Linked DNA regions of Indioceanicola profundi. Each later gene encodes a partner of the first gene's protein in a complex. Links are inferred from orthologs where the notes say so. Each region holds a gene or a part of one and is shown on either strand. Other genes may lie near its edges. The genes, in order: DOL89_RS04825 and eno.

Region 1 (6,529 bases):
GCCCGCGGCTTCCGTCGGTGAGCCCGACCTGCGCCTCCTCCGGCGTGGTCTCCAGCACGACGGCAAGTTGCCACTCTTCGGCTCCTGCGGGCTTGTCGACGGCGGCGAGCTGGTCCTTCCAGCCATCGAAATTCTCCAACCGGGTGACCGGGCCGCGCCAGCCCTTGCGGCGGTCAAAAGCCATCAGCCCCTCGCGCAGTTCGCGCCGGGCGATGGTCTGGACTTCCGGGTTCAAAGTCGTGCGGATGGAGAGACCGCCCCCATAGAGCTTCTGCTCGCCATAAACGCCCAGCAGTTCGCGCCGGACCTCCTCGACGAAATAGTCGGCCTGAACCATCTGGACGCCGCGCTCAGCCCGGAAGGTCAGGGGCTCGGCCCGGGCCTCCTCGGCCTCCGCCGGCGTGATGTAGTCATCCTCCAGCATGCGGCCGATCACGTAGTCGCGCCGTGCAATGGCCGCGCCGCGGAACCGCTCCCGGTAATACCGGTCCGGCGCCTTGGGCAAGGACGCCAGGAACGCCGATTCCGCGATGGTCAGCTCATCCAGCGATTTGTCGAAATAGGCCAGCGCCGCGGCACCCACGCCATAGGAGCGGTTGCCAAGGAAAATCTCGTTCAGATACAGCTCGAGGATGCGGTCCTTGCCCATGGCCCGCTCGATCCGGTGGGCCAGGATTGCCTCCCGGATCTTGCGCTCCCAGCTCACCTCATTGGAAAGAAGGAAGTTACGAGCAACCTGCTGGGTGATCGTCGAAGCGCCGATCAGCCGCCGGCCCTGGGCAACATTCTGGACGTTCTGGGCCACGGCTCGCGCCACGGCGATCCAGTCCACGCCCGAATGCTCGAAAAAGTTCTGGTCCTCGGCCGAGACGAAGGCGCGGGCGACGCGCCTGGGAATCGCCTCGATCGGTACGAACACCCGCCGCTCCGTCGCGAACTCCGCGATCATGCGTCCATCTCCGGCATGGATGCGGGTGGAGACCGGCGGATCGTAGTCCGCCAGCTGCCGATGCTCCGGCAGGCCCTGCCCGAAGTGCCACAGCCCCCAAACGAAGGCCGCCGCCGCGGCGATACCGAGCAGCAGCGTGATGGAGAACAGGCCGAGTAGGATACGCATCGCAGTACCGGGTCCAGGTGATCGAAGGGCCGCCCAATGAACGCGGCAGGACTGCCGGCGGACCTCGCCGGGCAGGACATCCTACAGATCAGGTGCGATTATGTCGCCCCTATGACCGGCTGGCGAATATCTGCCCGCCGAAATAGTCGTCCACGGCCCTGACCAGACCGCGAGCCAGTTTCTGCCGGTGGCCGGCGCTGCTCAACAGCTTCGCGTCGGCGGGGTGGGAGAGATAGCCCATTTCGACCAGTATCGACGGCACATCGGGCGCCGTCAGCACCGCAAATCCGGCGGATCGCTGTGGATGCGGCAGCAGCTTCACCTGCTTGCCCACCTCCCGCACGGTCAGTGAGGCAAGGCGGAGAGACTGGTTCCGGGTATCCCGCTGGGCGAGGTTGATGAGGATGGAGACCACCTCGTCCGCCTCCCCCGACAGATCCATGCCGACGATGGCGTCCGCCCGGTTCTCGCGTTGGGCAAGCATGTCGGCCTCCCGGTCGGTGGCCTTCTCCGACAAGGTGTAGACTGACAGCCCCCGCACCTCCTTGCGGCCGATGCTGTCGGCATGCAGCGAGATGAAAAGGTCGGCGCCCAGTGCCCGCGCATTCGCCACGCGGTCCCGTAGCCGCACGAACACATCCGTTTCGCGGGTCATGGCAACCCGGTACCGCCCGGTCGCGAGCAGTTGGCGGCGCAGCTCAAGGGCGGCGGCCAGGGTGATGTCCTTCTCCTTGGCGCCGGTCACGGCGATAGCGCCGGGGTCCTGGCCGCCATGTCCGGGATCGAGAACGATGAGAGGCTTGCTTGGCGGAGTCGGCTTCGCGCGGGGCACCGGCACCGCCACCCCCATGCCGGACACCGCAGCCGGCACCAGTCGGGACGTCAGGGCCACAGAAGCGGCAAGTTGCGGTTCGGGCGGGGGCTTCGCCGCGGGAGCCGCGCTGCGTGCCGGCGGCTGTACCTGCCGGAGGTCCGGCGTTGCAGCCACGGCCGGCAGCGCAGACTGTGCGGTCCCGCCTTGCAGAACGGCAGCGACGAAGCCCGTCGCATCCACCTGCACCAGATCCAGAACGAAGCGCGGCGGCTTGCCGTCACGGGGAGGAATCACCTCGGCCCAGGCGACGCGTACCGGAGATGTGGTATCCAACACGATCCGCACCCCGCTGGACGCCGGTTCACGTCGCAAGCGCCCGATCAGGCCGCGGCCGGCGGGCATGGCGGGCGGCATGAACGCGATCTCGGGAAGGTCGATTGCAACGCGCCAGGGGTCGCGCTCCGTCACCAGCCGGAAGGCCGTTTCCCGACTCAGCTCCATAACGAAGCGGGTCTTGTCGGGATGCACGCCGAGCCGCATCTCGGTCGCCACCGGCGCAGCGCCGATCCCAGGCAGCGCAGCCGCCTGGACCGCCTGCGGCTGCGCGAGGGCAGAGGGTGCCGGGCAAAGTCCTGCGATGGCGAGAAGCAACAGGAAGAGCCCCCGGACGCAAACGCCGATTGCCGCCTGCAGCCGGCAGTGGCCGCGGCGGGGCTGGATTCGCCCTGGTGCCCTGGATTGTCTCACCGTCACCGCGCCCCCTCCTGCGCGCCGCCGTCGAATCTTGCCCTTCTGTGTACCCTAGAAGAATCAATGCACTCAAGACGGATGATGAGACGCCATCTTATCAGGCTGCCGTCCGCCAGCCAAACTGCCGAAAGCGGGACCAATAAATTCAACGGACCAATTCTTTCATTGTGGAACGGGGTAGCGAGTGTTTATCTTCACGGTCGCGACAAACCGCATCCAGCACCGCTCGCCTTTGGCGGGTGGGGCGTCGCCTCCCGGGCTTGCGCGGCAGGCCGAACGCTTTCCGCCCCGCATCCGCGGATCGCGACGCTTCCTGGATCAGCGGTGAAGTAGAAACTCGAAGCTGGCTTTCCGGAAGTTGAACCTCCGGAAGGCCCGGCAAGGGTGCCCTCCCCGTCCTGGCAGCCTCGGATGAGCGCCGTTCGGCGGGAAGATCGGGCCCGCGCCGAGCAGCTTCGCTCAGACAGGTGGCGCGCCTGTCCCGCCGTGGGTCGCGCGGATGGACTGGCGCAGCCATGGGGAAAACATATGGCCAAGCGTATGCTTGTGGACGCGACGCATCCGGAGGAAACCCGGGTTGTCGTCGTGAATGGGAACAAGCTGGAAGAGCTCGATTTCGAAATCGCCTCCAGAAAGCAGCTCAAGGGCAACATCTATCTCGCGAAGGTCATCCGGGTGGAGCCGTCGCTCCAGGCCGCCTTCGTCGAGTATGGCGGGAACCGGCACGGTTTCCTCGCCTTCTCCGAAATCCACCCCGACTATTACCGCATCCCGGTCGCTGACCGCGAAGCGCTGATGCGGGAATATGAGCGCGCCGCCCGCGAGGAGCGGGAAGAGGATGAAGCCTCCGCGCCCGAACTGGCCGAGGCTGAAGCCGAGAGCGGCAGCGGCGTCGAGGATGTTCCCGCCGGCGATGAACCGGTGGACGAGGTCGGCGGCACCGCCCCCGCCCTGCCCGCCGGAAATGGCGATGATGCCGCGGACGAAAGCGGCCCTTCCTCCGAGGCGCATGCTATCGCCCCGCTGGAGGGCGCCGAGGGCGAAAGCCCCCTGGCCTCCCCGGCCGAACAGACCGTCGCCGCCCCGGACGAGACGGTGACCGAGGCTCCCGCCGAAGAGCCGGCCAAGCCGAAGAAGCGCACCACGGCCCGTCGCCCCCGCAAGACCAAGGCGGAGAAGGCGGGCGAAGCCGCCGCTGAGACGCCTGCCGAGGGCGCGGATGCCGGCGATCAGGCGGCTCAGGCCGCCGATGGAGCCGCTCCGGCCGAGGGTGAGAAGAAGAAGCCGGTCCGCCGTCGCAAGCCCAAGACCGTTGCCATGTCCGCCGAACCGGCGGAGTCGGTCGAGGAGGAGGTGGAGGACGTCCGCAAACCCCGCTCCGTCCGCCCGCTGAAGAGCTACAAGATCCAAGAAGTCATCAAGCGCCGGCAGATCCTGCTGGTACAGGTGACGAAGGAGGAGCGCGGCAACAAGGGTGCGGCGCTGACCACCTACCTGTCCCTGCCCGGCCGCTACTGCGTGCTGATGCCGAACACCCCGCGCGGCGGCGGCATTTCCCGCAAGATCACCAACCCGGCCGACCGCAAGCGCCTGAAGGACCTGCTGGAGGGGCTGGATATTCCCGACGGCATGTCGGTGATCCTGCGCACGGCGGGTATCGAGCGCTCCCAGCCGGAGATCAAGCGCGACCTCGAATATCTGATGCGCCTCTGGGACAATATCCGGGAGCAGACGCTGCAGTCCGTTGCCCCGGCGCTGATCTATGAGGAAGCGAACCTGATCAAGCGCTCCATCCGCGATCTCTATTCGCAGGATGTGGATGATATCTGGGTGGAGGGCGAGCAGGGCTACCGCACCGCGCGCGAATTCATGCGCATGCTGATGCCCAGCCACACCAGGAGGGTCCAGCATTATCAGGAGGAGATCCCGCTCTTCCACCGCTATCAGGTGGAGGACCAGATCGACGCCATGTTCAACCCGGTGGTCCAGCTCAAGTCGGGCGGCTATCTGGTCATCAACCAGACCGAGGCGCTGGTCGCCATCGACGTCAACTCCGGCCGCTCCACCAAGGAGCGGAACATCGAGGAGACGGCGCTGAAGACCAACCTGGAAGCGGCGGACGAGGTGGCACGCCAGCTCCGTCTCCGCGATCTGGCCGGTCTGATCGTCATCGACTTCATCGACATGGAGGAAGGCCGTAACAACGCGGCCGTCGAGAAGCGCCTGAAGGAGGCCATGAAGGCCGACCGCGCCCGCATCCAGCTCGGCCGGATCAGCTCCTTCGGTCTGCTGGAGCTGTCGCGGCAACGCCTGCGCCCCTCCCTCCAGGAGATCAACTTCGAGCGCTGCCCGCATTGCGAGGGCACCGGGCATATCCGCTCGCTGGAGAGCGCCGCGCTTGCGGTGCTGCGTGCCATCGAGGAGGAAGGCATCCGTCGCCGCTCGAGCGAGATCACCGTCACCGCGGCGACTCAGATCACGCTCTATATCCTCAACCAGAAGCGCGACATGCTCAACGCCATCGAGCGGCGCTACGGGTTCCGGGTGTATCTATCCGCAGACGACAGCCTGATCCCGCCGGCCCACCGGCTGGAGCGCATCCGTGCCAAGCTTCCGGGTGAGGATGCGCCTGTGGCCGCCATCACCGCGGAGCGCGTCTTTGCCGAGACCGACCGCGCGCTGGAGGCCGAGGCCACCGACCTGGACGAGGTCGAGCAAGACGATCCGGAGGAGGTCGAGGCTGAGGCCGCCAATGGGGATGCCGCCAACGGGCACCAACAGAACGGCAATGGGGACCGCGATCGTCGCCGTCGCCGCCGTCGCCGTCGTGGCCGGGACCGTGATACCGACCGTGGCGAGGGTGAGCAGCAGGCCTTCGGTCCCGCCGAGGATCAATCCAAGCCCGAAGCGGAGGTCGCTCAAGGCTTCGATGCCGAGGAAGGCGAGGACGACGACGAAGGCGATGAGACCGAAGGCCAGCAGTCTGCCGAGGGCGAGAACAGCCACGATGCCAATGGCGACAGTCGCCGGAAGCGCCGCCGTGGCAAGCGCGGCGGTCGCCGTCGTGCCCGCCAGCGTGAGGAGGAGATGCAGCAGTCCGCCGACACGGCGGAAGGCGACGCCGCCGGGATTGCCGGTGCACAGCCTGCTGCCGACGTCTCCGAGGCGGATGCGTCGGACATCACCACGCCCGAGGTGACGACCGCTGATGCTGTCCCCGCCGCGGAAAGCGCCACGCCGGAGGCGATGGCGGCCACCGCTGATGTCGCCCCTCCGGGCGAAACGGTGACCGAGGAAGCTCCGGCCCAGGAGGCTCCTGCTCCGAAGAAGCGCGCCACCCGTAGCCGGAAAAAGGCCACTGAGGACGCCGCGCCCGAAGCCGCCGAAGCGCCCGCGCCGAAGAAGCGCGCGACGCGGAGCCGGAAGAAGGCTGCTCCGGAGGCTGCGGCCACCGAAGCACCTGTCGCCGAAGCACCTGCTGCCGAAGCGTCGGCAACTCCGGCCGCTGGGGCTGCGCCCGCTCCGGAAGCGACCGATGCGCCTGCCGCCGCATCTGCGGAGGATGTACCCGCCAACCCGGCGATCACGGTGAACCCGCCGGTGGAAAAGCCCAAGAAGGGCTGGTGGAGCCGACTGGTGAAGAACTGAGGCCCATACCGGGCTGAAATGAAAAATGGGGAGGCCGCGAGGCCTCCCCATTTTTCATTGCCTTCGACCGATCGGAATTGAGACAGACGGAGTTCTCCGCCCAATGTCAGCCCCTGCCCGTTCAGGGCTCGATCCCGCCTGAGGTTCCGACAGCTTCAATCCGCGAGCGACAGGCCCATGTCCCAGAACCCGGCTTCCAG
Region 2 (5,837 bases), 340 kb from region 1 along the record:
CCGGAGCCGGGGCGGCCTTCGCCGCCTGGGCCGGCTTGCCGCCCTTCAGCGCCGTCTCGACATCCGCCTTCACGATCCGGCCATTCGGGCCGGAACCCTGCACGCCGGACAGATCCAGGCCAGACTGCTCCGCCATGCGGCGGGCAAGCGGGCTGGCGAACACGCGGTCGCCGCCACCATGGGCCGGCTGGGCGGATGCCGTGGGACCGACATCGCTCTTCGGCGCCACGGCATTGTCCTGCGGACCGGGCTGGCCGTAGGACGGAACCGCGGCCTGAACCTCGACCTTCTCCGGCTGCGGAGCGGCAGCCGGCTTCGGGGCGGGCTTGCCGGCGGAAAGGGCGGATTCATCCTCCCCCTCCTCCAGCAGCAGGGCGATGGGCGTGTTCACCGCGACACCGTCGGTGTCGTCGGCGATCAGGATCTTGCCCAGCTTGCCCTCATCCACGGCCTCCACTTCCATGGTGGCCTTGTCGGTCTCGATCTCGGCCAGCACATCGCCGGACTTGACCTCGTCCCCTTCCTTCTTCAGCCACCGGGCCAGCTTGCCCTCCGTCATGGTGGGCGACAGGGCCGGCATCAGGATCTCGATCGGCATACTCGTTCCTCCCGGGCGGTCCGGCGCTCAGCGACGGTAGGTGACGGCCTTGACGGCCTTGACGACGTCGTCGGGCTGGGGAAGCGCCAGCTTCTCCAGATTGGCGGCGTAAGGCAGCGGAACGTCCTTCGCATGCACGCGCACGACCGGCGCGTCCAGATAGTCGAAGGCGTGCTCCATCATCAGCGCGGACATCTCCGCACCCAGGCCGGCGAAGGCCCAGCCTTCCTCCACATTGACCAGACGGTTGGTCTTCTTCACCGAATTGACCACCGTCTCCACATCCAGCGGGCGGATGGTGCGGAGGTCGATGACCTCGCAGGAGATGCCCTCCTCCGCCAGCCGCTCAGCCGCGGCCAGGGCATGGGCCACCATCAGCGAGTAGGCCGTGATGGTCACGTCGGTGCCCTGGCGGATCACCTTGGCGCGGCCGATCGGGATGATGAAGTCCGGATCGGTCGGCACCGGGAAGGAGTGACCGTAGAGGATCTCGTTTTCCAGCACGATGACCGGATTCGGATCGCGGATCGCCGCCTTCAGCAGCCCCTTGGCATCGGCCGCCGTATAGGGTGCGACCACCTTCAGGCCCGGCACATTGGCGTACCAGCTCGTGAAGTCCTGGCTGTGCTGCGCCCCCACCCGCGCCGCGGCGCCGTTCGGACCGCGGAACACGATGGGGCAGCCCATCTGGCCGCCGGACATGTACAACGTCTTGGCGGCGGAGTTGATGATGTGGTCCATCGCCTGCATTGCGAAGTTCATGGTCATGAACTCCACGATCGGGCGCAGGCCGCCGAACGCAGCGCCGACACCAAGGCCAGCAAAGCCGTGCTCGGTGATCGGCGTATCGATCACGCGCTCCGGCCCGAACTCCTGCAGCAGGTTCTGGGACACCTTGTAGGCGCCCTGATACTCCGCGACCTCTTCGCCCATCAGGAAGACGGTGGGGTCGCGGCGCATCTCCTCCGCCATGGCATCACGCAGCGCCTCGCGGACGGTCTGCGTCTGCACATTGGCGAAGTACTTGTCCTCGTCGGTCGCTGGCGGTGCGGCCGGCCCCTTGGGCGGGCTGTCCGGCAGGGTAGCCGGGGCCGGCTTGTCGTCGCCCTTCGGCTGCTGCAGCGGCACGCTCTTGGGCGTGATCTCCTCGGTCTGGGCGAGGCTCTCCGTCGGGCTCTCATCCTCGCCGACCAGCGTGGCGATGGGGGTGTTCACCGCCACGCCATCGGTGCCTTCCGGCACCAGGATCTTGGCCAGCGTCCCCTCGTCCACGGCCTCCACCTCCATGGTGGCCTTGTCGGTCTCGATCTCGGCCAGCACATCGCCGGACTTGACCTCGTCCCCTTCCTTCTTCAGCCACTTGGCCAGCTTGCCTTCCGTCATGGTCGGCGACAGGGCCGGCATCAGGACCTGTACGGGCATTCGTCGGTTCCTCCGGATGTCGTCGGCTCAGGATTCCACCAGCACGTCCGTCCACAGTTCGGACGGATCGGGCTCGGGGCTCTGGGTGGCGAACTCGGCAGCCTCGGTGACCACCTGTTTGACCTCGCGGTCGATGACCTTCAGCTTCTCCTCGTCGGCGACGCCGTCGTCGAAAAGCCGCTTCTTCAGATTGTCGATGGGGTCGCTTTCCGACCGCATCTTGTTGACCTCCTCCTTCGTCCGGTACTTCGCCGGGTCGGACATGGAGTGGCCGCGATAGCGGTAGGTCTTCATCTCGAGGATCATGGGGCCGTTGCCGGAACGGATGTACTTCACAGCCTCATCGGCGGCGGCCTTCACGTCCAGCACGTCCATGCCGTTCACGGCCTTGCCCGGAATGCCGTAGGCGCTGCCGCGATTGCACAGCTCACCGGCCGAGGCACGCGCCTGGGAGGTGCCCATGGCGTACTTGTTGTTCTCGATGATGTAGAGAACCGGCAGCTTCCAGAGCGCCGCCATGTTGAAGCTTTCGTAGACCTGGCCCTGGTTGACCGCACCGTCGCCCATGTAGCAGACGTTGATGCCGCCATCCTTGTTGTACTTGTGGGCGAAGGCCAGACCGGTTCCGATCGGCACCTGGGCGCCGACGATGCCATGCCCGCCGAAGAACTTCTTCTCGCGGCTGAACATGTGCATTGAGCCGCCCTTGCCCTTGGAGTAGCCCCCGCGGCGGCCGGTCAGCTCGGCCATCACGCCTTTGGGGTCCATCTGGCAGGCCAGCATGTGGCCGTGGTCGCGGTAGCTGGTGATGATGCTGTCACCGGGCTGCAGCGCAGCCTGGATGCCAACAACCACGGCCTCCTGACCGATATAGAGGTGACAGAAGCCGCCGATCAGGCCCATGCCGTACATCTGCCCCGCCTTCTCCTCGAAGCGGCGGATCAGCAGCATTTCACGGTAATAATGGATCAGTTCATCCGGGCCAGGCAGGGATGCGGCTTGCGGTGCCGCGGGCTTGGCGCGGCGTCGGGACGTGGCCACTCGCTCCTCCCTCAAAGAATGTTCGCGCAGGCAACAGGCGTCGCGCCGCAACGTGCCGCTAGTGCTAGCGCCCTGCGAAACTCATTGCAAGCTGTGTGCAGTGCAATACGCTGTTTTGGCACGCATTTTTGGGATTAACCTTGAACAGGCTAATCGAAGCGTTTTCAGCGGCTTAGGTAGGAAATCAGGGGACGCTCTGCGCCGGATGCGGGTCAGGCCGTCCCGGAAGGAGGATCACCAGATCATCCGGATGCGTGTGGTTGAGCTGGGCGCGCGCCCGCTCCTCCAACATATCCGGGTCCAGGCTGTCGGGCCGCAGCAGGGTGGTACGGCGCTCCAGCTCGATACGTTCGGATCGCACCTGCTCCAGCACGCGCTCCGCCTCCTCCACTTCGCCCTGCAGATGCGTCAGCGCGACGAGGCCGCGGTCGCCCTGAACCGTATGATAGGCGAAGTAGGCCACCACAAACGCCCCGAGGACCGGCCCCACGATCTGGCGGAGCAGGCGATTGATTCCATTGAAGAAGGGGCGTGCGGCGATCATGTCGGCATGGAATCATGGGCTATCCAGGCCGTCAAATAGAAAACGCGTTCGACAAGAATTGTCCGAAGCCCTAACTGAAATCGCACAAGAAAAAGGGGCAGCCCGGCGGGCTGCCCCAATACCTAGCGTTGGTGAAGTCTCCTGGCGTCCTCAGCCGCGCTTCAGAGCGCTGCGCCCCGGATAGACGGCGGCATAACCCAGCCCCTCCTCGATCCGAATCAGCTGGTTGTACTTGGCGATCCGGTCGGACCGGGAGAGCGAACCGGTCTTGATCTGCCCGCAGTTCGCTGCCACCGCCAGATCCGCGATAGTGGAATCCTCGGTCTCGCCGGAGCGGTGGGACATGACGGCGGTGTATCCGTTGGTCTGGGCGATGCGCACCGCTTCCAGGGTCTCGGTCAGGGTGCCGATCTGGTTGACCTTGACCAGGATGGAATTGGCCAGGCCCTTGGAAATCCCGTCGGACAGGCGCGCCGGGTTCGTCACGAACAGGTCGTCGCCGACGAGCTGGCACTTGGAACCGATGGCATTGGTCAGAGCCTTCCAGCCCTCCCAATCATCCTCGGCCATGCCGTCCTCGATGGAGACGATTGGATACTTTCCGATCAGCTCCTCCCAGTAACGGGCCATGCCGGCCGGATCGAGGCTCTTGCCCTCGCCTTCCAGCTCATACTTGCCGTTCTTGAAGAACTCGGTGGACGCGGCGTCGAGAGCCAGCAGAACATCGTCGCCGGGCTTGTAACCAGCCGCTTCGACCGCCCGCATGATGAAGTCGAGCGCCTCGGTCGTGGATTTCAGGTTCGGCGCGAAGCCGCCCTCGTCGCCCACAGCCGTGTTATGGCCCGCGTCCTTCAGCTTCTTCTTCAGCGCGTGGAAGATTTCGGCGCCCATGCGGATGGCGTCGGCGCAGCTCTCCGCCCCCACCGGCATGACCATGAATTCCTGAATGTCGATCGGGTTATCCGCATGCGCGCCGCCATTGATGATGTTCATCATCGGCACGGGCAGGATACGGGCATTGGTCCCGCCGACGTAACGGTAGAGCGGCTGCTCCAGCTCTTCAGCGCTCGCGCGGGCGGTAGCCAGGCTGACACCGAGGATGGCGTTGGCACCCAGGCGCGACTTGTTCGGCGTTCCGTCCAATTCGATCATGGTGCGGTCGATGGCGACCTGCTCGGTCGACTCCAGGCCGGCCAGTGTGTCGAAGATTTCGCCATTCACCGCCTCGACGGCCTTGCGCACGCCCTTGCCGAGATATCGGTCCTTATCGCCGTCGCGCAGTTCGACGGCCTCGTGCGCGCCGGTGGAAGCCCCCGACGGAACGGCCGCACGGCCGAGCGCCCCGGTTTCCAGCCGAACCTCCACCTCGACGGTGGGATTGCCGCGGCTGTCGAGAATCTCGCGGGCGGTGATGTCGATGATGGCGGACATTGGCTGCGCTCTCCTCCTTGTAGGACGCATCGCCGCCCGGAGGATGGTCCGGACGCGCACGGTCAGGCCATCCCCATAGCCGCCGTAACCGCCGGGAGCAAGGGGAAGCGTGGCGTCCGGAAGGCTTACCGCTCGACTGGCCTATGCAGCCAATGCTTCCGTTTCCTTGGTGGTGAGCGGCCGATCCATCGTGCGCTTCGCACCTTTGGTGCCTATGTAGAAGTCGGAAATGCGGGCCAGATCGGCCGCAATGCTCTCCGTCATCCAGAGCAGTTCGCCGAACCGTACCTTACGACGACCGTAATCCAACGCGCAGGGCAGAATGGGAACTCCGGCGGCGCGCGCGATATGCCAGAATCCGCTCTTCCAGTGCTGGCTCTCGCTGCGAGAGCCATCCGGCGCGATGGCCATGGCGAGCTTGTCGGCATTACGGAAGCGTTCGGCAACTTGACCGACCACACCGCCTGCCTTCCGGCGATCCACGCCGAAGACCCCGCACCAGCGCATCAATGCACCAAGCGGCGGCTTCATCAGCGTGTGCTTGCCCATGATCTTGATATCGATACCAAGTGCCAGCGCGGCACCCATCACGACATAGAAGTCCCAATTTGACGTATGCGGCGCGCCGATGCAGATGAACTTCGGAACGTCCGGCACTTCCCCTTCGAAGCTCCAGCCACCCAGCCGGAGCATGGTGCGGCCGGCCCATCGGGACAGGGCGCTGCCGCGACGGGGTACGGATGCGCCAATCGAGGGGACACTCAGGGACATCGTTCAGGCCTCGTCGGTCGAAATGGTCCC

Evidence for each region.
Region 2: the proteins of DOL89_RS04825 (region 1) and eno are in contact, whole or in part, in a solved structure (PDB 2FYM), measured with the Escherichia coli proteins. The link is inferred for Indioceanicola profundi from one-to-one orthologs.

The regions. Positions count from the first base shown.
Region 1 is NZ_CP030126.1:1,026,204-1,032,732, reverse strand. What follows is about bases 2,897-6,529. They hold DOL89_RS04825 (Rne/Rng family ribonuclease), read left to right. Parts: upstream 2,897-3,209; coding sequence 3,210-6,329; downstream 6,330-6,529. Other genes in these bases: tenA (thiaminase II), read right to left, coding at 6,485-6,529. Also shown: DOL89_RS04835 (penicillin-binding protein 1A), read right to left, coding at 1-1,117; DOL89_RS04830 (N-acetylmuramoyl-L-alanine amidase family protein), read right to left, coding at 1,227-2,483. UniProt on the Escherichia coli protein: Endoribonuclease that plays a central role in RNA processing and decay. Required for the maturation of 5S and 16S rRNAs and the majority of tRNAs. Also involved in the degradation of most mRNAs.
Region 2 is NZ_CP030126.1:1,360,532-1,366,368, forward strand. The notes cover bases 2,897-5,837. They hold eno (phosphopyruvate hydratase), read right to left. Parts: upstream 5,037-5,837; coding sequence 3,756-5,036; downstream 2,897-3,755. Other genes in these bases: pdhA (pyruvate dehydrogenase (acetyl-transferring) E1 component subunit alpha), read right to left, coding at 2,897-3,061; DOL89_RS06470 (FtsB family cell division protein), read right to left, coding at 3,246-3,605; DOL89_RS06480 (lysophospholipid acyltransferase family protein), read right to left, coding at 5,178-5,807. Outside these bases: DOL89_RS06455 (pyruvate dehydrogenase complex dihydrolipoamide acetyltransferase), read right to left, coding at 1-598; DOL89_RS06460 (pyruvate dehydrogenase complex E1 component subunit beta), read right to left, coding at 626-2,020; more of pdhA, read right to left, coding at 2,048-2,896. UniProt on the Escherichia coli protein: Catalyzes the reversible conversion of 2-phosphoglycerate (2-PG) into phosphoenolpyruvate (PEP). It is essential for the degradation of carbohydrates via glycolysis.